4 regions of the Methylobacterium sp. BI1 genome follow, and region 1 is predicted to be linked to each of the others. Evidence: predicted binding sites of a transcription regulator. Region 1 holds the regulator's gene; each other region holds the start of a gene.
The links. The regulator LexA, encoded in region 1, represses DNA repair genes until DNA is damaged. The targets are predictions, from matches to a motif close to TGTTCNNNNTGTGTTCNG.

Region 1 (5,734 bases):
GAGGCCGCGCGAGATGTTCAGGTTCTGGAAGGTGAAGGGAAGTTCCGAGCCGATCAGGGTCGGCATGCGGCCGCCCTGGACCGACCAGTTGTCGTTGATCACGTACTTGCCGAACACGATCGGAACCGGGGAGAAGAGCAGGTCGGTCTGATCGAAGGCGCTGAAGATCGGTGCGCCGAGGCCCGGGATCGTGTAGGCGCCGAAGGCAGCATAGAACTGGAACGGACCGTCGGCCTTCTGGATGAAGCCCATGAGGTTCGAGAAGTCGGCGCGCGCACCACGGTCGAGCGGAATGCCCGGGGGCGAGAAGGCGGCCGAAAGCTGGTTCGTCTGCGTGTAGAAGTATCCGCTCACCGCACCGCCGACATAGATGTCGCCGAAGGCGCCGAGGGTCAGGCAGGATGGGTTCGGGTTCTGCTTGATGACGCCGCCATAGGCCGGGAAGGTGATCTCGGCCTTGCAGGGCGCGGGCGGGGCGGGAACCGCCAGCACCTTCGCCGGCATGTCGGCTGCGAAGGCGCAGACCGAGGACAGCAGGACGGCGGAAAGGGCAAGGAGCGAGCGGTGCATGGCCATGGGAACTCTGCAGGAGAATTTGCGTTGGCGTGACGTTCTCAAAGGTTCCCTGTTACGGCAAAGCTATCCTTTGTGCAGACGCCTATTTTTCAGGCAATTTAGGCTGCTCGAAACTGGTTTCAGTCGTGGTGTTGCCACAATGGAACAGGTCTGACCACCACATCCGGCCTCGAGGATTTCCGGCAGCTTCCCAGGCGTTTCGCAGGCTCGGTCTCGATTGCGACCGCCTCCCTTCGCTTGAACCCGCTGCGGCGCGCAACTCAGTGCCGGATTTCCAGCGCCCTGCCGCCATCTCTTGACGCCTTCGCTTGCCGCCGCGCCCGTGCGCTGGCATCAGCACGCACGATGAAAGACACGCAGCCCTACGGCACCTACGCTCCCACCGGCCTCGTCGCGCGCATCGCTCAGCAGACGGGACGGATCTCGTATGCGAGCTGGGCAGGGCGACGCCTCGCCCTGTTCCTGCGTCGGGTGGCGATCGGGCTCTTGCGCGGCGCGCCCTTGGACGTGGAGCGCTACGGCGCGCGCATGCGGCTCTACCCCTACAACAACAACTGCGAGAAGAAGGTGCTCTTCACGCCGCAGTTCTTCGACCCGGAGGAGCGCGAACTCCTTCGGGCAAAGCTTCAGCCCGGCTGCACGTTCCTGGATATCGGTGCGAACATCGGCGCTTACGCACTGTTCGTGGCGGCCTTCGCCGGGCCCCGGGCCCGGATCCTGGCCGTCGAGCCGCAGCCCGACGTGTTCGACCGCCTCACCTACAACATCGGTCAGAATCCGTTCGGGACGGTCAAGGCTGTGGCTTGCGCGATTGCCGACAAGGCCGGAGAACTCACCCTCTTCGTGGACCCGCGCAACCGCGGCGAATCGAGTTTGAAGATCGTCGGGACGAACGAGGGCGCGCAGATCCGTGTGCCTGCCGTCCCCCTGCTGGATCTCGCGCTCGGAGAGGGCATCGCGCGCATCGACGCGATGAAGCTCGACGTCGAGGGCGCCGAGGATTTGATCCTCGAACCCTTCCTGCGGGCCGCACCCGCAAGCCTCCATCCGCGGCTGCTCATCGTCGAGAACGGCACCGATCAATGGCAGATCGACCTGCCGGCCCTGCTCGAGCAGAACGGCTATCGCCGGATCGCCCGGACCCGCCTCAACCTGATCTTCGAGCGGGCGGACTGACGGGCTCGCGCCGCCTTTCTCGGACGCGCCCCTAAAGCACCGGGATGGCGTCGGCCACGGTGATTCCACCCGGCTCGATGCGGCAGCGATGGGCGTAAACGGCCACGCCGGCTGCCCGAGCGATCTGAAGGGCGCGGTCGAAGGCGGGATCGAGGTCCCGGGCGGCGTCGAAGCGGTCTGCCCACATCTGCACCACGATGATGACCATGGCGCGTCCCCCGGCCGCGACGACGGCCGCGAGGTCCGTCATGTGGCGGGCGCTGCGGGCGGCGACGCAATCCGGAAATTCCGCGAGACCCGGGCTGCGCATCAGGTGGCAGTTCTTCACCTCGACATGGCAGGGCGGCATCCCCTCCCCGGTGGCGAGGAAGTCGACCCGGCTGGCCCGGGCGTAGCGGACTTCGGGGCGCAGGGCGGTGTAGCCGGCCAGGGACGGCAGCCCGCCAGCGGCGAAGGCCTCCGCCACCAGGGCGTTCGGCCGCATCGTGTTGATCCCGACCCACTGCCGGCCGCCGGGCAGGTCGGCCTCCACCAGTTCCCACGAGAAGGGGAGCTTGCGCGTCGGGCTCCGGACGTCGGCCAGGAGGACCCGCGCGCCCGGCACCGCCAGTCCCAGCATCGCCCCCGGATTGGGACAGTGGGCCGTGATCAGGGACCCATCGGCGAGTTGCAGGTCGGCGAGGAAACGCTTGTAGCGACGCACCAGGCGCGCCTCGAGCAGGGGCGAAGGGAAGCGCATCGCGGGTCCGGGGCAAGAAACAGGTTGATGCGGGCTCCCGTCGGCGGGGAATCGGGCGGTCATGAGGCGCCCGGGCTGGTCAGTGCTGACCGGATGCGACAGAATTCGCAGGGCGCGCCCGGGTCGATGACCGGGAAAGCCGTTGTTCGTCCGCGAGGCCGCCATGTTCAATCTGTTCGACATCCTCCAGGCGCAGGCGGGCGCCAACGCGCAGGGATTCGGACGGCAGTTCGGCCTGTCGCCGGAACAGAGCCTGCGCGCGATGGAAGCCCTGCTCCCGGCCCTGACCATGGGGCTGCAGCGGAACGTCGCTCAGGATCCGACCGGCTTTGCCCATCTCTTCAATCTCGTCGGCCCCAGCGCACCGAAGGCGACGAGCGCGACGCCGCAGATGGACATGCTGGTCCAGCAACTCTTCGGCTCGCCGCATCTGAGTCAGGCGGTTCTGCAGCAGGCCGCCGCCGTCAGCGGCGTTGCGATGCCGGCCTTGAAGCAGATGCTGCCGGTCATGGCCGGCATGGTGGTGGCGGGGATCGTCCACGTCATGATCAACCAGGCGCCTGCCGCCGCGCCGGCCCCCCGTGCCGAGGCGAACCCGTTCGGCTTCCCGGCCACTGCCTGGTCGGAGATGATGCAGGCGTTCCTGAAATCCGGCGCCAGTGCCCCGGCCGCCGCACCCGAGACGCGGTCGCGTCCCGCGCCGGCACGGCTCGCGGCCCCGCCCCGGCCCGAGCCCGCTGCACCGGACAGGTCAGCCGCGGAGGCGCCGTTCGACATGATGCAGCAGATGTTTCAGACGGGCCTGGAGGTGCAGCAGGAGAATGCCCGCGCGATGCAGCGCTTGTTCGACACCTTCTGGCAGAAGCCCCGCGACTCCACCGGGACGGGCGGGAATGACTCCGGAGACCAGCCGAAGGCAGGCCGGACAGGACAGCACTAGGCCGGGCCCCGCTTCCGGCGATGTCGGCAGGGGCAGGCCCGAGCGAAGCAATTTTCGGCTATCGCACCCTTCCTCTTCGAGGCTCCCAGCAGGAACCCTTGCAGAACACTTACGGAACGTTTAACGTGTTCGTGGTTTGTTTCTGGTGCCATCCGCCGCGCTCCGTGGCGCTAACGAAGAGTGTCCCGCATGTTGACGCGTAAGCAGCTGGACCTGCTCCAGTTCATCCAGCTCCGGATGCGCGAGAGCGGCGTTCCCCCGTCGTTCGACGAGATGAAGGACGCCCTCGACCTGAAGTCGAAGTCGGGTATCCACCGCCTGATCACGGCTCTGGAGGAACGCGGCTTTCTGCGCCGGCTGCCCAACAGGGCGCGGGCCATCGAGGTCATCCGGATGCCGGAGAGCCTGGGCGGTCATGCGGGCGCCCCCCGCGCAGCCCCGGTTCCCGAGGTTCGTCGGTTCACGCCGAGCGTCGTCGAAGGCGGCAAGGGCAAGGGTCTGCCGGCCGGCGCCTCGGTGTCCCGCCTGCCGACCACGCAGGCCACCGACGAGAGCGGCCGGGCCGTGACGATCCCGGTCATGGGGCGGATCGCGGCCGGTACGCCCATCTCGGCCATTCAGGAGCAGAGCCATTCGGTGACGATGTCTCCGGATTTCCTGGCCGGTGGCGAGCACTACGCCCTGGAGGTTCGCGGGGATTCCATGGTCGATGCCGGGATCCTCGACGGTGATCTGGTGGTGATCCGTAAGCAGGACACGGCCAATACGGGCGACATCATCGTGGCTCTCATCGACGACGAAGAAGCGACCCTGAAGCGTCTCCGTCGGCGTGGATCGTCCATCGCCCTGGAAGCGGCCAACCCGGCTTATGAGACCCGGGTCCTCGGCCCGGATCGGGTACAGATTCAGGGGCGCCTCGTCAGCCTCGTACGCCGCTACTGAAGGGGTTCCCCGTCCGGTTCGTCGCCGGATGGATCCGACGGATCGCCGGCCCGCTCAAGGGTCTCTGCCACCGTCGACGGTGTCGAGGGCGGAACCGGCGTACCCGACGGTTCCATCGGCTTCCGCAACGGTGTCGCGCGCCAGGGTACGATTTCGCCGGAATGCTTCGCCGTGGCGAGAGACGGCCCATCGCGGGTGAATCGGATCGACGTCGCGCCGTGCGACCCTAAGAAATCCCGGTCGACGATGATCGAGGCGGCACAGCCTGCCGGTGCGGATTGCCGGGTGATCAGGATCGCGGCCCTGGCGCAGTCCTCACCGAGCGCACGCTTGTCGGTGGTCAGGGCGAGCACGCGGCCGTCGGGCGTCGTCAGGGTACAACCCAGGCGATTACAGCGCGAGCCCTCGAACCCGAGGACGTCCTGCACTCGTCGGTCGTCTCCGTCGGCCTTGAGCCATTGTGCGAGCACGAAGGGGGGCGGCCGTCCGAGGGTGGCGAGGCGCCCGTTGCGTTCGCGAACGGCCGCGCCCGTCCCCTCACGATCGATGTAGACGTCGTAGCGATCCGGAAGGGCCGCACAGGCGATGCCGATTGCTGCCGGAATGAGGCCGAGCCAGCGCAGCGACGAGGCCGGGAGGGTCAGGACGATCAGCGCGGCCGCGAGACAGCCGAGGGCACCGGTGCCGAAGGCCGGGACCACCACGACGGCGTTTCCGAAACCCGCGATCCAGGTGGAAATGGTCAGCATTCCCCGCACGGCGAGGCCCATCGCCCACCAGACCGGCTGATCCAGGGCGAACGGATAGGCCAGGATGCCCAGAACCGCCGACGGCATCACCGCGAGGGAGACCAGCGGCAAGGTGAGCGCATTTCCGATGAGCCCGAACGGCTGCACCGTCTGAAAATGGTAGGTGGCGAAGGGCGCGGTGGCGATCTGGGCCACGAGGGTCGTCGCCAGCGTGCCGAGGACCGCCGTGATCGCGAGGGCGAAGATCCGGGGCAGCGGGCCGGCACCGTCGCGTCGCAGCGCGCGTCCGGTGATGAGCGGCGCGCAGGCGATCAGGCCCGCGACCGCTCCGAACGACATCTGGAAACTCGGGCCGAGGAGACCGTCCGGCTCCCGGGCCAGGGCGATCAGGGCGGCGATCGCCAGGTTGCGCATGCTGAGCGCTGGGCGGTCGACCAGGATCGCGCCGAGCATCACCAGGGTCATGATCAGCGATCGCTCGGCGGCGATGTCCCAGCCGGAGAAGACGCAGTAGGCCGTCACGCCCACCATGGCGACGGCCGCGGCGATCTTCTTGATGGGCCAGTTCAAAGCCGCGAACGGGACGATGGCCAGCAGTGCCCGCACGAGCCA
Region 2 (5,734 bases), 1.6 Mb from region 1:
CACGGCGCGCTCGTCGGTGCGGACCGCCGGGCAGGCATAGAGGCTCGCGGTGACGTCGGTGCCCTCCATGGCGAAGGGATCGAAGCGCGAGGCGACGACGGAGGCCTCGTGCACCAGGGCGGTGAAGCGCCCGTCGCGGCTCGCCCCGAGGCGAAGGTCGTGCCGGCTCTCAGGACGGTAATTGGCGATGGTGAAGCCGTCCCGCCGGCTCGCCACCAGGGAGACGGGCCGCCCGAGGGCGCGGGCCGCCAGGGCGACCGGCGCCGTGTATTGCGACAGGGCGAATTTCGCGCCGAAATGGCCGCCGATCAGGCCCGAGACCACGCGGATATCCGCCGGATCGAGGCCGAGTTGCGCGGCTAGGCCGTGCCGCACCGCGCCGATGTAGCGCGAGGGCTCGTGGACCGTGAGACGCGGACCGTCCCAGGCGCAGGCGGTGGTGAACAGCTCGATCGGATTGTGGTGCTGGATCGGCGTCGCGTAGCGGGCGGTCACCGTCACGTCGGCCCGCGCCAGGGCGTCGTCGGCATCGCCGGTCCGCGGGTCGTGGTGATCCGGCTTCAGGTCGGCGAGACGCACACTCTCGGCCCGGGGCGCGTCGAAGCCGTCGGCGAAGGCCCCGGCCGCATAGTGCACGCGGGTAAGGGCCGCCGCGGCGCGGGCGGATTCCAGCGTGTCCGCCACCACCAGGGCGACGATCTGGCCGGCATACGCCACCGCGTCCGAGCCCAGCGGCAGGTGGCTGCTGTTGGCGTAGCCCCCGGCCATGAGGTGCTTCACCGGGCGGATCGCGCCGGCGAAATCCCGATGGGTGAAGATCCGCAGGCAACCCGGGACCGCCTGTGCGGCGGCGAGGTCGAAGCCGGCGATCCGTCCGCGCGGAATGGTGCTGGTGACCAGCGCGGCATGGGCGAGGCCCGGCAGGCGGGTGTCGGAGGCGTAGACCGCCGCGCCCGTGACTTTGGCGCCGCCCTCCACACGAGGATGCGGATGCCCGAGCCAGGCCGAGGGATCGCGCAGGTCGGTCGGTCTCGGCATCGGGCTCTCCTCGCCTCACGACAGGAGTAACCGCCGTTCCGGGCCGGCCGATCCGGGCGCGACCGCGAGTCGCTCGACGCGGGCGTTCAGGCCAGGAACGGGAGCAGGCGATCCAGCACCAGGTCCGGCGCTTCCTCCTGCAGCAGGTGCCCGCAGGGGAGGGCGTGCCCCTCCACCCGGTCGGCCTTCTCCCGCCAGGTGGCGGCGACGTCGTAGAGTTCGCCGACCGTGCCCTGGGCGCCCCAGAGGGCGAGAAGCGGCGCGGTGATCCGGCGCCCGGCCGCGTCGTCGGCGGCGTCGTGGTCGAGGTCGATCCCGGCCGCGGCACGGTAATCCTCGCAGATCGCGTGGATGCCGCCGGGGGTGCGGTAGCAGCGCAGGTACTCCCGGATCAGTGCCTCGCTCGGGATGCCGGGCGTCCGGCTCTGGCCGGCGAGGTGATGGCGCAGATAGGCCTCCGGGTCGGCGCCGATCATCCGCTCGGGCAGGGGCGCCGGCTGGATCAGGAAGAACCACCATAAGTACCGGGTCGCGAAGGCGCGGTCGGTGCGGGCGTACATCGTCTGCGTCGGCGCGATGTCGAGGACGGCGAGGCGGTCCACCGCGGCGGGGTGGTCGAGGGCCAGGCGGTGCGCGACGCGCCCGCCCCGATCGTGCCCGACCACGGCGAAGCGCGCGTAGCCGCAGGCCCGCATCAGCGCGACCGCATCGGCCGCCATGGCCCGCTTGGCATAGGGCGCGTGGTCGGCCGTGGACTCCGGTCGATCCGAGTCGCCGTAGCCGCGCAGGTCGGGGGCGACCACCGGATGGCCGGCCTCCCGAAGCCGGGGCGCCACCGCGTGCCAGGTGACGTGCGTCTGGGGATGACCGTGCAGGAGCAGCAGCGGGATCCGCTCACCGCCGGGGGACAGGGCGACCCGGAGGCGGAGGTCGGGCAGCGCCACGTCGGCGAGATCGAAGCCGGACAGGAACGGGCAGGGCCCGCGGTCGAGGATGTCGGTCGGCGGCATGAGGTCCTGATCCCTACGCAGCACGGTTTCGGCCATTCGCGTGCAGCGCCCGCCCCGTCGCGCCGGACGATCTCCGGCATCGGGATCGGGACGCCCGCACGTCCCACGAGGTCCGCCGCCGGCCGAGAACCACCCGGACGGCCCCGCGAGCCGGTGCCCCGGCGAGACTGCCGCGCCTGTGCACCGAGGGCAATCCGGGTCCCTCCCACCGACGCATCGTCTGCGTCGGCGGGATCGTGCGTCTCAGCCCTTCCAGTTCTTCAACGCCGCGAAGGGGCTCAGCGCCGGATCGGCCGCCGGCGGGTTCAGCACCGGCTCGACCTGGGCGATGGCGTCGGCCAGGGAGAAGGCCGAGCCGCTGGTCAGCTTGCCGCCGGCGGCGTCCTTGTGGCCGCCGCCGCGGAAGCGCCGGGCGCCGTCGAGGGCGGTCTCGTTGTTGGAGCGGAAGGACATCGTCCCGGCCCGCTGCACGTTGAGGACGCGCTTGGCCCGGCCGCTCTCCATGATGAGATCCGAGACCCGCTGGAAGGTGCCGGAATCGAGCCCGAAGGACATCAGCGTGCCGTCCGACAGGGGGTGGAACAGGTCCGAGCGGGCGAGCACGCGGGCGATGCGCATGCGGGTGGTGAGGCTGCGATCGTCCTCCGCATCCTCGGCGAGGTAGCCGTCGAGGATCGCCTTGCGCAGGGCCGGCACCTGACCCTCGATCACGGCCGGGGAGGCGCCGTCGCCGAGGAGGCGGGCCGCGCCGAGCAGGAGGTCGCCGACGAACCGGTCGTGCCAGGGATGGCCGATGGGCACGAGGTTCGAGACGTTGTCCCAGAACATCTCGTCGAGGCTCAGGCCGCTGCGGAAGGCCGGCCGGTCCTTGCGCCAGAGGTCGACGGCGTCGACCGCCGTCACCAGGGCGCCGAGGATCGGGTCCTCGCCGGTGGCGCGGGTCGCGTAGAGGGCCCGGTGCTCGTAGGCCATGCGGGTGGCGCAGCAGACCTCGTCGATGAGCACGACGATGTTCGGATCGTCCAGGTCGAAGCGCTGCAGGCTCGGCGCGGCCGGATCGGCCTGCGGGGGGAGGCCCTGCTCGCGCAGCTGGTCGATGGACGAGGCGTGGTGATCGAGGACGACGAGGTGATGCCGCGCCTCCGGCTCGCGGCGGCGGTTCAGGGCGGCGAAGTTGCGGATGAAGGTCACGGCCACCGCCTCGAGGCCGAGGTCGGTCATCAGGATCATCTCGGGCGCCGGGGTCTTCCCGAGGCGCTTCAGCTCGGTCTCCACCACCGGCCCGACATCGGAATAGCGCGGCACGTGCACGATCCGGGCGACGTCGGCGAACTGGCCGACCACCGTGGAGGCGCCGTAGCCGTCGAGGTCGTGGTGGGTGAGCTGGGTGATCTTCAAGTCCGTGTCCTCGGGCGAATCGCGAAGCGCGGGCTTCGGCTGTCCTGGGCGCCCTTATGCGTCACGGCCCCGTTCGCGGCGAGCCCCCCCGTGGCGCGCCCATCGCGGGGCCGCGTCGGTTCCGCGGTGGATCGCGCACGGGCAGGGCTTGATTCCCGGGCCCGGACCGGGATTCTGCGAACAGACCACGAACACCAACGCCCGAACGATCGGAGAAGCGTCCGCGATGGACCCGGACGACGCGGGGACGATCCGCAAGATCATCCACATCGACATGGACGCGTTCTACGCCTCCGTGGAGCAGCGCGACGACCCGGTGTTGCGGGGCCGGCCGGTGGCGGTGGGCGGATCGCGCGAGCGCGGCGTGGTGGCGGCGGCGAGCTACGAGGCGCGGGCCTTCGGCGTGCGCTCGGCCATGCCCTCCGTCACGGCGCGCCGGCTCTGCCCCGACCTCGTCTTCGTCAAGCCGCGCTTCGAGGTCTACCGGGCGATCTCGGAGCAGATCCGGGCGGTCTTCGCCGAGCATACCGACCTGATCGAGCCCGTGGCCCTCGACGAGGCCTATCTCGACGTGACGGAGAACCGGCAGGGGCTGCCGACCGCCACCGCGGTGGCCCGCGCGATCCGGGCCGCGATCCGCGCGCAGACCGGTCTCGTGGCCTCGGCAGGCGTCTCCTACAACAAGTTTCTCGCCAAGGTGGCGTCCGACTTCCGCAAGCCCGACGCCCTGTTCGTGATCACCCCCGCCATGGGGCCGGCCTTCGTCGAGGACCTGCCGATCGGGCGCTTCCACGGCATCGGTCCGGTGACGGAGGCACGGATGAAGGCGCTGGGCATCCTGACCGGGCGCGACCTGCGCGCCCTCAGCCTGGAGACGCTGACGAAGCGGTTCGGGGCCTCCGCGCCCTATTACTACGGGGTGTCGCGGGGCATCGATGCCCGTCCGGTCCGGGTCAACCGGATCCGGAAATCCATCGGCGCCGAGAATACCTTCTCGGAGGATTCGGCCGACTACGCGGTCCTCGCCGAGCGCCTGACGCCGATCCTCGACAAGGTCTGGGGCGCCGCCACCGCAAAGGACGTCCGGGCCAGAACGGTGACGCTGAAAGTGAAGTTCGCGGATTTCGAGCAGATCACCCGGGCCCGCTCGCTGCCCGGCTTCGTGCCGGACCACGCCGCCCTGGAGGAGACCGTGCTCACCCTCCTGCGCGACCTGCTCCCCCTGCGGCGTAGCGTGCGCCTCCTCGGGGTTTCCCTCTCAGGCCTGGAGCACGGGCCAGCTCCCGAGCCGCGCCAACTCGGCCTGGGCCTCTGATCCGGACATAGACGCGTTGGATCTGGACAAACGAAAGGGGCGCCACCCTCTCGGATAGCGCCCCCTCGGATCAGCCGGTCCCGCGAGCGGGACCCGCGATCTCCCTTAGTTGAAGGGATCGATCTCGGCGGACTCGTAGCTCGTCACTTCCATGCCGACGCAGACTTCCTGGACGATGGGGGCAGACCACTTCATGACGTCTCTCCTGGTTGGTTTGGGGTTGTGAAAGCCGAACCCGGATGGGTTCGATTCACCTTCAGACTACGACCGTGCCCCGAGGGGCCGCGGCTTAGTTGAAGGGATCGATCTCGGCGGACTCGTAGCTGGTGACTTCCATGCCGACGCAGACTTCCTGGACGACGGGGGCGGACCACTTCATGGGAAACTCCTTCGTGTTCGACGCCCTTGATATGCCGTTGTGTTGGGCACAATACAAGTGGGCGCTACACTTATATTTCTCATAGGATCGCGGGAAAAGTGCCGATCCGGCCCCTGGGCGTCGCCTGAAGCCCCAGCCAAAGGGCTGGAAAGCAGAGATATGATGCCGGAACGCGGGATTTGCGAGGGAGGCATCGCCGGCGCGGGACCGGCCTGGGCGGCAGAGGTGCCACGGCCGCGCAGGAAAGATCCGGCCGCCGCCGGTTTCGGCTTGACGCCCCGGGGAGGGGAGGCGCACTGACGCGCCGCCGAACGGGCCTGCGCGGGGGTTACGACTCACCTCGCGGCGCGCGCTTCGACTCCCTCTCGACGATTCCGATGCCCAGCGACAATCCAGACCGATCGCCCGCGCCGTGCGCGGCTGCCTCCGCTCCCTCCGCCTGACGCCCCGCTGACCGGGCCCCGGCGGCCCGGCGCGGGACGGCCCCTCACGGCCGGATCGCGCGCCCTGCGAGGTGAGCCCATGAACGAGATCGCTTCCTTCCCGACCGGCATCGATCCGGCGGTGCTCGCCGCCCGCCTGTCGGACGAGCGC
Region 3 (5,734 bases), 2.3 Mb from region 1:
TCCAGGCGACGCCCGAGCCGACGGTGCCGCCAAAGAACGCCAGCAGGTAGATGTAGTCCTCGTAGCGCTCGAACATCGTCTGTTGTTCGCGCTCGAAGTAGTCCACCGCGCCCGGATGGTTCGGCAGGCGGGCGCTCGTGGCCGCGACGGTGGAATCGAAGTCCGGCGCCTTCATCAGGTTGGCGATGGGCGCCAGGGGTGCCAGCTTGGAGCGCCACTCGAACAGGTGCTGGGTCACCGAGGCGACCGTGAAGCGGCTGACGCCGCCGCGGGCCATCAGCCGGTAGGAGGCGCCCACCGTCTTCACGTCCTCCTCCGGGCGCTTCGGGCGACCGCCGAAGGTGCCGGCGGGGATCGTCACGGCCTGCAGTTCGGGCATCCGCTGGATGATCGCCCCGCCATCCGGCACGGAGACGAAATTGATCTTCTTCTCGGCCGAGGCCGCCTCGACGGCGCGCACCGTCGAGATCGCCGCTTTCGAAGCCGGCGCGGCGATGACCGCCACCGCGTCGACGCGGCCCTCCGCGATGGCGCTGGTCACCTCCTGGGGGGTGAGGGGGACGAGGGCGACCCGGGCCGGGCCGAGGCCGGTTTCGAGGACCGGCTCGGCCGCCGGCTGAGCCGAGAAGTCGTAGAAGGCGAGGAGGTTCGTCAGGAACGGCATGTCGGCGGCGTGCCGCTCGACCACGCCGAGGCGCTTGCGCGCGAGATCGGGAAAGTTCTCGATGCCGGCCGCCTCGGGGGCGGCGATCAGCAGGGCTTCGTCGTGCAGGATCGCCAGGGTGAGCCCGTTCTCGGGCAGGAGGACGTCGGGCCGGACCACCGCGAGGTCGGCCTTGTTGCGCTGGAGCGCCTCGGCGCTGTCGCGCACGTCATCGTAGAAATTGAGCCTGAGGCGGACATCCTCGCGACCGCGGGCGAGGGCCTGGGCGTAGGTCTGCAGCAGGGTCGCCTCGGCGCCGTCCCGGGGACCGACGGCAACGGTCAGGGTGGTGGGTCGCGACAGATAGACCAGCATCCCCGCCACCACGGCGAAGCCGAGCGCCAGGAGGACGAGAAGCCACTCGCGTCTCACGAGAAATGCCGGCATGGCAGGAACGAGCCTTTGTCCAGCGTGATCACCATATCTGCGAGACCGACACCCGAAACCCGTCCGGATCGTGAAGAACCGATGACACCGCGAAACGTTGCGTCCCGCCGCCCCACCGGAGCCGCACCGGATGGCCGGACCGAGGTCAAACCGCCCCCGCCCGTCACCCCCGCCTATCTCGAGCGGGCAGCCCTGCATTACCTCGAACGCTACAGCGCCTCCGTGGCAATGCTGCGGCAGACCCTGAAGCGGCGGGTCGACAAGCGCTGCCGCCTGCGAGGGGAAGAGGCGAGCGCCTTCGCCGAGGCGATCGAGGCCACGGTGGCCCGGGCGGTCAGCGCCGGCCTCGTCGATGACGCCCGCTTCACCGCCGGGCGCCTGGCGGCCCTGCGACGGCGCGGAGCCTCCGCCCGCGCCCTGTCGGCCAAGCTCGCCGCCAAGGGCGTGTCGCGCGAGCAGGTGGCCCACGCGATGGAGACCGAGCGGGAGACGGCGGACGAAGGCGTCGACCTGGAAGAGGAAGCGGCCCGGGCCTATGCCAAGCGGCGGCGCCTCGGACCCTGGCGCCGGCCCGGGACCCGCGAAGCCCATCGCGACCGGGACCTCGCCGCCATGGCCCGCGCCGGCTTCCCCTACGGCCTCGGCCGACGGGTGATCGAGGCCGATCCCGACGCCGAAACCCTCGACCCGGACGCTTAGCGACGGAACGCGGTTCCGCGCTGTGGTTCCACCCTCGGGCTGCGACATCGCGGCGGCGGAGAAAGCCCGAATTCGCGCGCGAAAACTTGAACGAACCGCGAACGAGGCGCATCTCTTCTTCATGGACGAAACGCTCGCGAAGAAGCTGCGCATCCTCGCCGATGCCGCCAAGTACGACGCCTCGTGCTCGTCCTCCGGGGCGCCCAAGCGCACGGCCGGCAAGGGCGAGCTCGGCTCGACCACCGGCGCCGGAATCTGCCACGCCTATACGCCGGACGGGCGCTGCATCTCGCTCCTGAAGATCCTGCTGACGAACTACTGCCTGTTCGACTGCGCCTACTGCGTCAACCGGCGCTCCTCCAACGTGCAGCGGGCGAAGTTCTCCGTCGAGGAAGTCGTGACCCTCACGGTGGAGTTCTACAAGCGCAACTACATCGAGGGCCTGTTCCTCTCCTCCGGCATCATCAAGTCGCCCGACCACACCATGGAGCTGCTGACCCGGGTGGCGAAGTCCCTGCGGCGCGACCACGGTTTTCGCGGCTACATTCACCTCAAGTCGATCCCGGAGGCGAGCCCCTGGCTGATCGAGGAGGCCGGCCTCTACGCCGACCGGCTCTCGATCAACGTCGAACTGCCCACCGAGGCGAGCCTGGAGCGCCTGGCGCCCGAGAAGGACGGCGCCGTCATCCAGCACGCCATCGCGCAGATCGGCGAGCGCATCACCGAGGCCAAGGCGGAGAAGCGCCGCTTCTCCCCCGCCGGCCAGTCGACGCAGGTCATCGTCGGGGCGGACGCCACCACGGACGAGGCGCTGATCCGAAAGAGCGCGCTCCTGTACGGCTCCTACAACCTCAAGCGGGTCTACTACTCGGCCTTCAGCCCGATCCCGGACGGCTCGACCATCCTGCCGCTGACATCGCCCCCGCTCCAGCGCGAGCATCGTCTCTACCAGGGCGACTGGCTGCTGCGATACTACGCCTTCACCCCCGACGACGTGGCCGACGCTACCGAGGACGGGATGCTCTCCCTCGACATCGACCCGAAGCTGGCCTGGGCCCTGAAGCACCGGGCGCGCTTCCCCGTCGACGTGAACGCCGCCGACCGCGAGATGCTGCTGCGGGTGCCGGGCCTCGGCGCCCGGGCGGTGGACAAGATCATCCGGGCCCGCCGGCACACCCGCCTGCGCCTCGACGATGTCGCCCGCCTGACCTCGGCCCTGAAGCGGGCGCGGCCCTTCCTCATCGCCGCCGATTACCACCCGGCGGGCGGCCTCACCGACCGCCTCGACCTGCGGGCGCGGCTGGCCGACCCACCCAAGCAACTGTCGCTGTTCTAGGATGGCGGGCGCACACCGATCGGCCCCTCCCTCCTCCGCGGAGGGAACAGGGTTCGGGCGCGGCGCGCTGGAAGCCGTCGCCCTCTCGCCGGGTGCCGATCTCGACGGCTTCCGGGCCGCGGCCCGGCGCCTGGCCGGCCGGGGCACCCCGCCGGAGCGGGTGCTCTGGTCCATCGGCGCGGCGTCCGGGCTGTTCGGGACGCCGGCCCCCGCCCCCTCCGACGAAGCCCCCTTGAGCCTGCCGCGCGGGGTAGGCGAGATGGTCGCCCGGGTGGTGCTCCACCGCGATCCCGAGCGCTACGCCCTGCTCTACGAGCTGATCTGGCGCATCCTGCACGGCGAGCGGCGCCTGCTGGAGATCTCGAGCGATCCGCTGGTCCATCGCCTCGAGCGGATGCGCAAGGCCATCGCCCGCGACCTGCACAAGATGCACGCCTTTCTGCGTTTCCGCCGCGTCGAAGGAGACGGACCCGAGCGCTTCGTCGCTTGGTTCGAGCCGGACCACCACATCCTGGGGGCGGCCGCACCGTTCTTCGTCGACCGCTTCCGCGGGCTCGATTGGACCATCCTGACGCCGGAGGCCTCCGCCCGTTGGGACGGCCAGACCCTTAGATTCGGGCCGCCGGGGCGACGCGAGGACGCACCGGCCCAGGACGGCTTCGAGGCCGGTTGGCGCGATTACTACGAGAGCACGTTCAACCCCGCTCGGACGAACCTCGCCGCGATGCGGGCGGAAATGCCGAAGAAGTACTGGCGCAACATGCCCGAGACCGCCGCCATTCCGGGCCTCGTTCGGCAGGCGGCGGCGCGGACCGGCGCCATGATCGAGAGGGAGCCGCAGATGCCGGTCAAGCGCAACCCCGCCCGCGCCGTCGCGGCCATGGCGGACCAAGCCCCGGATTCGCTGGAGGCGCTCAACGCCATCATCCGGCGCTCGGAGCCGCTGGTCCCCGGCGCGACCCAGGCCGTCCTCGGCGAGGGGCCGGTGGGCGCGACCATCGCCTTCGTGGGCGAGCAGCCGGGCGACCAGGAGGACCGCCAGGGGCACCCCTTCGTCGGGCCCGCCGGGCAACTGCTGTCGCGGGCCATGGCCGAGGCCGGAATCGACCGGGGCGAGGCGTACCTCACCAATGCGGTCAAGCACTTCAAGTTCGAGGAGCGGGGGAAGCGCCGCATTCACCAGAAGCCCACCGCCGGCGAGGTCAGCCACTACCGCTGGTGGCTCGACCGGGAGCTCGACTTCGTGGCGCCGAAGCTCGTGGTGGCCCTAGGCGCCACCGCCGTCCTGGCCCTGACGGGCAAGGCCATCCCGATCACCCGGGCGCGGGGACCGGCCCAGTTCGAGAAGCCCTATGCGGGCTTCATCACCGTGCACCCGTCCTACCTGTTGCGCCTGCCGGACGAGGCGAAGGCGGAGGCCTACGCGGCGTTCGTCGCCGACCTGCGCCGGGTCCACGAACTCGGGCAGTCGCTGGCGGCCTGAGGCCTATGCCCCCTCCTCCTTGTGGGGGCGCAATTCCGGCGTGACCTGATCGATCGCCGTCTCGATGGGGGCGGACCGGCTCTCGACCCGCGTGCTGTCGACGAAGATGCGGGCCTCGCCCTCCTTCAGTCCGAGGCTGCGCAGGGCGTAGAGGGTCATGCCGAAGGCCAGTTCGCGCTCGGCCATCAGCACGAGGCCGACGCCCTGCTCCTCGAAGTGGCGCCGCTCGCCGTCGTTGTGGGTGCGCACCAGGGTGTCGATGCCCGGATGGATCTCCCGGGCGAGCTCGACGATGCGCCGCGTCGTATGGGCCTCCGGCGTCGCGATCACGATCAGGCGGGCCTGGGCGATGTCGGCGGCCTGCAAGATGCCCGGCGCCGTGGCGTCGCCGAACACCGCCTCGATGCCTTCCTGGCGCAGCTCCAGCACCCGGCGACGGTCACGGTCGAGGACGATGTAGGGCAAGTCCCAGGCCTTCAGCGCCTTGCCGATGGTGCTGCCGACCCGGCCATAGCCGATGATGATCGCGTGGCCCCGGTGCGGCGGGCTCTCGCTGGTGACCGCCAGGGCCGCGGCCCCCTTGCGCTCGAAGCGGGCGGCGAGGCTGGGGCGCTCGGCGACCTTGCGCCCGACCCAGTCGGTGAGCGCGAAGAACAGCGGGTTCAGGGTGATGGACAGGATCGCGCCCCCGAGGATGAGGTCGCGCCCCTCCTCCGGCAGGAGCTTCAGGGACAGGCCGAGGCTGACCAGGATGAACGAGAATTCGCCGATCTGGGCGAGGCTCGCCGCGATGGTGAGCGCGGTGCCGAGGGGATGCCGGAAGGCCAGCACGATCGCCACCGCCGCCAGGGACTTGCCGATGAGGATGACGCCGAGCACCGCCAGCACCGAGAGCGGCTCGCGGATCAGGATGCCGGGGTCGAACAGCATGCCGACCGAGACGAAGAACAGCACCGCGAAGGCGTCCTGCAGCGGCAGGGAATCGGCCGCCGCCTGATGGCTCAGATCGGATTCGGCGAGCACCATGCCGGCGAAGAAGGCGCCCAGGGCGAAGGAGACGCCGAAGAGCTCCGCCGAGCCGAAGGCGATGCCGAGCGCCAGGGCCAGCACCGCCAGGGTGAAGAGC
Region 4 (5,734 bases), 1.6 Mb from region 1:
GACGTCGAGGTTGAGCCGGTCGTTGGCGATCCGGGTCAGGGTCTCGGAATCCTTGTCCTGCGGATAGCTCTCGTAGATGTCGATCAGCGCCGCGACGTCGGCGGTGACGGCGGAGGACAGGCGGCGCGTCACGAGCTGCCAGTGGCGCTCCATGAAGGTGTAGGCGATCACCGACTGGAGCAGCACCACCGGCGCGATGATGATGATCAGCGAGCGTGCATAGAGGCCCTTGGGCAGGACGTCGCCGATGGCGCGGCTGACGATCCGCCAGATCCGACCGGGCCGGGGCAGGGCGGCGAGGCGCGTCGCCGTGCGCTGGAGGAGGCCGGTGGCCGCCATGGGCTCAATCGACCGCGAGGCGGTAACCGACGCCCCGCACCGTCTGCAGGAACAGGGGATTGGCCGGATCGACCTCGGTCTTGCGGCGCAGGCGGTTGATCTGCACGTCGATGCTGCGCTCGGCGGCGAGCCCTCCGCTGCCGGCCAGGGCCTCGCGCTCGACGTTGCCGCCGGCGGCCTGGGCCAGGATGGTAAGGATCTCGCGCTCGCGCTCGGTGATCCGAATCAGCTCGTCCTCGCGGCGCAGTTCACCCCGGTCGATGCGGTAGGCGAAGGGGCCGAAGGTCACGGTGTCGTGGCTCTGGGCGCGCCCGCCGGCCTCGCTGCGCCGCTTGATGATGTTCGACAGGCGCAGGATCAGTTCGCGCGGCTCGAAGGGTTTCGGCAGGTAGTCGTCGGCGCCGATCTCCAGGCCCATGACCCGGTCGTTGGGGTTCGAGCGGGCGGTCAGCATCAGGATCGGCACGCGCGAGGTCTGCCGCACCTCGCGGGCGTAGTCGAAGCCGCTCTCGCCGGGCATCATCACGTCGAGCACCAGGGCATCGAAGACGAAGCACTGCGCCTTGGTGCGGGCCTCCGGCACGTTCCCGGCGGCGGTGACGCGAAAGCCCTGCTCGTAGAGGAAGCGCGACAGCAGCTCCCGCACCCGGCGATCGTCGTCGACCACCAGGATGTGCGGTGCATGATCGGGGAGGTCTGCGGTCGGGCGCGTCCCGGGCGTGGCCATCAGGCAGCCTTGCCGGTGCGCCGGGACATCAGGCGCTGAACGGCCGCGCGCGCGTCCGGCTCGATCATCCCGAAGAGGAAGCTCTCGGCGGAGAGGGGCGCCTCGCCGCCGCGCTCAGACGCCGCGAGGGCGCGGGCCACCCGTCGGCTCTGGACCCGCATGAGGTCGCCGGCGAGGTCCGCCCCGGCTGAGGTACAGTACAGCAGCCGCTGGCGCCGGTCGCTGGTGCCGGTCTTCTGCGCGATGTAGCCCTGCTCGATCAAATCCTTCAGCACCCGATTCAGGCTCTGCTTGGTGATGCGCAGGATATCCAGGAGTTCGGCGATCGTAAGACCCGGATAGCGGTCGACGAAGTGCAGCACCCGGTGATGGGCCCGGCCGAAGCCGTACTGGGCCAGGATGCGGTCGGGATCGCCGACGAAATCCCGATAGGCGAAAAAGAGGAGCTCGATGAGGTCGTCGCCGGAACCGGAGGACGGCAGCGCCGCATCGGCGTCGGCATCTCGCATCGCGTGGGCAGTCACGTCTCGGACGACCTCGATTTACGTCAGTGATGTTGACATGTTCCAGCCCCGACGCGACCCGTCAAGCCTCGGACTGCCACGACGGGTGACGGCCGACCGAGCCATGTCTCCGCCGACCGTCCCGGCCGGACCCAGCAGCCGTCTTCCGATCCGAAGATCGCGAACCCGTGAGACATTTGACCACGGGATCACCGGCCTTCGCCAATGCGCGCGCAGGAACCGCGTCCGGAGGCCCGCGTTCACTAGAACATTTCGTGAACCGAAGGAATTCCACATGGCCGGCACCCAGGCGAGCAAGACCCAGGCGAAGTCCGAGACCTCGAAGCCCCAGACCTCGAAGTCCCAGACCTCGAAATCCGACGAGAATCCCAAGACCGATCCGAAGGACGTCTCGAACCAGATCAAGGATCCGAGCGAGTGGACCACCGGCGGCGAGCCGATGACCGGCGCCCAGGCCTCCTACCTCAAGACCCTGTCCGAAGAGGCGAAGGACCCCGAGGCGTTCGATCCCGATCTCGACAAGGCCGAGGCATCCCAGCGGATCGACGCCCTGCGCAAGGGATCCGGCAAGGCCTGAGCGTAGCGCGAGCGGCTTCCGGCCCGGGTTGGCAATCCGAGAGGATCGGACGGACCTGACCAAAGACCCGGGGGCTGCCGCTCCCGGGTCGACGCGGACATTCCTCTCCGAACGTCGACAATCCGTTTAAGTCCTCCGCAAGGAAGATAGCGTACCGTCCCCCTCGATCGACGTCCGCGAAAGATATCCTGGGGCCATGACCGAACTGGATCTCGAACACGCCAGGGGTCTGTGCGGATCTCCGGCGCGGCACGATCGTCAGATCCTGATCCGCCGCTTTCTCAGCGACACGTCCGGCTCGACGGCCCTCGAGTACGGCCTGATCATGGCTCTCGTCTTCCTGGCGATCGTGACGGCGATGCGGTTCTTCGCCGACCAGACGACCGCGATGTACAATTACATCGGCGCCGCCCTCAACCGCTCATCCTGACTCGGCCGCCAGAGCATCGAGCGCCCACGCGAAAGACCCCCCGGCGAACGAGACTTGGTGTCGGCCGAGGGAGTCTTGTCCACGCTCACCACTGTGGGTGTCAGCGTGATCCTGGAACTGACCCCCGGGACGAACAATCCAAAAAGCCGGATGCGGGTGGTGAACGCTATCCGCGGAACCGATGATCCGATCATACGAGGGCTTCGCGCGTCGAACGGACTGGGTCGTCTTCGGCGAAGAGGGCCGCAGATCCGAGATTCGGCGGCCGGGAGATCCGCCCCCCTCGATCCGTGTGGGCAGGAACAGAGATCTCGTCCATCCGCGCCTCGCAGGCTTCGGATCAACGACAACACGGACTGATTGACATCTGTGTACGCCGCCGTCGGTTTGTCCGACGTGTTGATCGAGCCAACAAACGGCGCGCAGCCCCGATCGACATAGATCATCAACCTCGTCTTGGGCGTGACCAGAGGCAGAGATCGGGAGTTCACCCTCGTCTGCCCCCCGCATCTTTGAGGCCGAGGCAGCGATCACCGAGCCGCTTCGGCGCCCGGAATAGATCCGCCGAAAAAAATAGGCGTGCCAGCGTGTGAAGTTTCGAATGCCGTCCCACAGGCGTTTGAGAAGCACCAGATCGCAGGAGACGACGCCTTCTCAACTTGCCGTTCCCCGCGCTCGCAGAGGCCTAATCGAAAGCCTTTAAACGAGCCGACATCATAACAAACCAGCCCTATACAGCAGATATGACCAATATTCGACAAAAGCTCTGATGGTTTTCCTAGAATCTGGAGCAAAAGGCGAAAGACATCTAAAGTCAATTCTCATACGGAGCACGAAGATGTCATCTGGTCCGAGTCCATCGATTCATTACACGACTCTCGTCGAACTTAGACCCTCCCCCGACGGCGGATTTCTATCCAGCGGCGGTGCACCGGAAGCAGGCGGCTATACACTGTCGGAAGCTGCAAGCACTGGCCCAGGCGACAATATCGGCGTGCTTGGGGATACACCGCAGGAGCGTGTCAATCTTATTCAGCCCGATGGTTCGGCGTATCCAAAAAATCTATTTTACTACGGAAAAATTACCAACGGCGACGCCATCGTAAGCTTTCCAGCCGACGAACCTTCAAAGCCCGCCGGGACGCAGGTCTATCTTCTTCTCACGAACGGCACCTACAAATTCAACGATGAATTTCCGGCTTCGTCTGTGAGCCAATCCTCCCTTGTACTCTGCTTCGGGTCTGGCACTCACATCCTGACGACGCGGGGCGAAGTCACCGTCGAGGATCTGCGGATCGGCGACACCGCCATCACCGCCTCCGGCCAGCCCCGCACCATCACCTGGACCGGTCATCGCACCCTCAGCGCCGATACAGCCCTGCCCGTCGACAAGGCCCCCGTCCGCATCCGCGCCGGCGCCTTCGGCTACGGACGGCCCACCCGCGACCTGCTCCTCTCCCCCGGCCATCCCGTCCTCGTCGGCGCCGATGCCGACGGACAGGGTGGCGTGCTCCTGCCGGTCATGACCCTGGTCAACGGCACCACCATCGCCCGCACCCGCATGGCGAGCGTCACCTACTGGCACGTCGAGCTCGATACCCACGACATCCTCCTGGCCGAGGGCCTGGCCGCCGAGAGCTTCCTCGATTTCGGATGCCGGCCCTTCTTCGAAGAGGCCTCGGACCACGCGCTGCACAACCCGGACTTCGTCCCGCCGGGCCTGTCGGCCCGATGCCGGCCCGTCGCGCTCGACGGTCCCCTGGTCGAGGCCGAGCGGCACCGCCTCGCGGCTGTCTTCGCCCAAAACCTAGTCGATGACTGCGCCTGGAGCAATGACGCAAGCCACTTCGCTTTCGCAGCCGGATTAGGCCCAAGATCTCGCGACCGATGACTCCGCGAAACACTCGGCGACACTTGGACACCGATCAACAGCCCGTCACGCCACGGTCGGTGTCCAAGTGCGATCAGTGCGCCACTTCAGCGGAACTCGAAGATCTAAGACAGAATCTGTAGATCGCTCGCAGGCGCGCACTGCAGAAGCTGCATGAGCGCATTTGTGTGAAGCAAATGTGCCTCGTTTCACTCCTCGAACTACGATCTCGGTGAGGATCATATCATGGCATCGACCAAAACATTTTCACACGTTTATAGCTTGAGCGCACTCGATGGATCGTCCGGCTTTGGCTTCATCAACCCGTTGATCGCTTCAGGAGGCACGCCCGGCACCTTCGTTCTTAGCGATCTTCCCTCTAGTGATGGCTCCAACGATCCCAACGTCCTGGGAGACGTTTCCAACGACAAGATGCAAACTGTAGAGACCACAGACTCCGTAACAAAGACGTTCACCAATCGGGTCTATTTCGGTCAGCTCAAAGACTCGACCGGCGTCGTCGTTCGTGTATCAGGTGCGAGAGGCGACTCCTACTCCCTGTATTCGGACGATATTTATGATCCCTCGACACCGATGACGGTCCTGCCCGATGCCTTCGTGCTCTGCTTCGGGTCTGGCACTCACATCCTGACGACGCGGGGCGAAGTCACCGTCGAGGATCTGCGGATCGGCGACACCGCCATCACCGCCTCCGGCCAGCCCCGCACCATCACCTGGACCGGTCATCGCACCCTCAGCGCCGATACAGCCCTGCCCGTCGACACCATGCCGGAAACGATCCGCGCCACCGCCCACATGTTCGTGCCCGTGGAGGCTCCGCAAGAGCGGCCGATCCGTTCGGAGAGGACGCGCGCAGCGGCGAGGCTCGCCACGTCCGCAACCGCCTCGCTGCGGTCGATCAGATCCGGCAGGAACGACGACTCGCACCGTGCCCGCCCGATGCCTTCGACGATCGACGCGCACCCTTCGAGGGTTCGAACAGACCGGTCGGCGAGGTGGCGGTGGAAGACCGAAGCCTCCGGATCGGCGAGGCAAAGCTGGGTTGCGAGGCGTCGATAGCGGATGAATCGGCCGATGGTGGCGGAGGTGGCGCCCGTGCCGGCGCCCACTACCACCCAGGCCGGGATCGGATGGGTCTCACGCGCCATCTGGGCGAAGATCGACTCGGCGATGTTGTTGTTGCCGCGCCAGTCCGTAGCCCGCTCGGCGAAGGTGAACTGGTCCATGTAGTGGCCGCGATGAGCGG

Region 2: dinB (DNA polymerase IV) is a predicted target of LexA. The motif match lies at 3,623-3,640, and genes of this name have one in related genera.
Region 3: AC1MGR_RS03550 (putative DNA modification/repair radical SAM protein) is a predicted target of LexA. The motif match lies at 1,876-1,893, and genes of this name have one in related genera.
Region 4: AC1MGR_RS09410 (DUF3072 domain-containing protein) is a predicted target of LexA. The motif match lies at 1,834-1,851, and genes of this name have one in related genera.

Annotation. Positions count from the first base shown of each region.
Region 1 is NZ_CM155267.1:3,599,638-3,605,371, forward strand. Features, by position in the region: gene AC1MGR_RS17015 (outer membrane beta-barrel protein) at 1-576, opposite strand, end outside; gene AC1MGR_RS17020 (FkbM family methyltransferase) at 922-1,752, shown strand; gene sfsA (DNA/RNA nuclease SfsA) at 1,784-2,491, opposite strand; gene AC1MGR_RS17030 (DUF937 domain-containing protein) at 2,634-3,431, shown strand; gene lexA (transcriptional repressor LexA) at 3,621-4,373, shown strand; partial or broken gene AC1MGR_RS17040 (ComEC/Rec2 family competence protein) at 4,367-5,734, opposite strand, start outside.
Region 2 is NZ_CM155267.1:1,991,219-1,996,952, forward strand. Features, by position in the region: gene AC1MGR_RS09325 (xanthine dehydrogenase family protein molybdopterin-binding subunit) at 1-1,038, opposite strand, end outside; gene AC1MGR_RS09330 (alpha/beta fold hydrolase) at 1,125-2,048, opposite strand; gene AC1MGR_RS09335 (dimethylmenaquinone methyltransferase) at 2,292-3,446, opposite strand; gene dinB (DNA polymerase IV) at 3,673-4,761, shown strand; gene pqqA (pyrroloquinoline quinone precursor peptide PqqA) at 4,867-4,956, opposite strand; gene pqqA (pyrroloquinoline quinone precursor peptide PqqA) at 5,051-5,140, opposite strand; gene mgtE (magnesium transporter) at 5,663-5,734, shown strand, end outside.
Region 3 is NZ_CM155267.1:746,516-752,249, reverse strand. Features, by position in the region: gene AC1MGR_RS03560 (TAXI family TRAP transporter solute-binding subunit) at 1-1,090, opposite strand, end outside; gene AC1MGR_RS03555 (regulatory protein RecX) at 1,172-1,789, shown strand; gene AC1MGR_RS03550 (putative DNA modification/repair radical SAM protein) at 1,911-3,125, shown strand; gene AC1MGR_RS03545 (UdgX family uracil-DNA binding protein) at 3,127-4,608, shown strand; gene AC1MGR_RS03540 (monovalent cation:proton antiporter-2 (CPA2) family protein) at 4,612-5,734, opposite strand, start outside.
Region 4 is NZ_CM155267.1:2,007,911-2,013,644, forward strand. Features, by position in the region: gene AC1MGR_RS09395 (ATP-binding protein) at 1-339, opposite strand, end outside; gene AC1MGR_RS09400 (response regulator) at 344-1,066, opposite strand; gene AC1MGR_RS09405 (MarR family winged helix-turn-helix transcriptional regulator) at 1,066-1,575, opposite strand; gene AC1MGR_RS09410 (DUF3072 domain-containing protein) at 1,865-2,167, shown strand; gene AC1MGR_RS09415 (Flp family type IVb pilin) at 2,364-2,597, shown strand; gene AC1MGR_RS09420 (Hint domain-containing protein) at 3,805-4,488, shown strand; partial or broken gene AC1MGR_RS09425 (Hint domain-containing protein) at 5,062-5,220, shown strand; gene AC1MGR_RS09430 (PLP-dependent cysteine synthase family protein) at 5,211-5,734, opposite strand, start outside.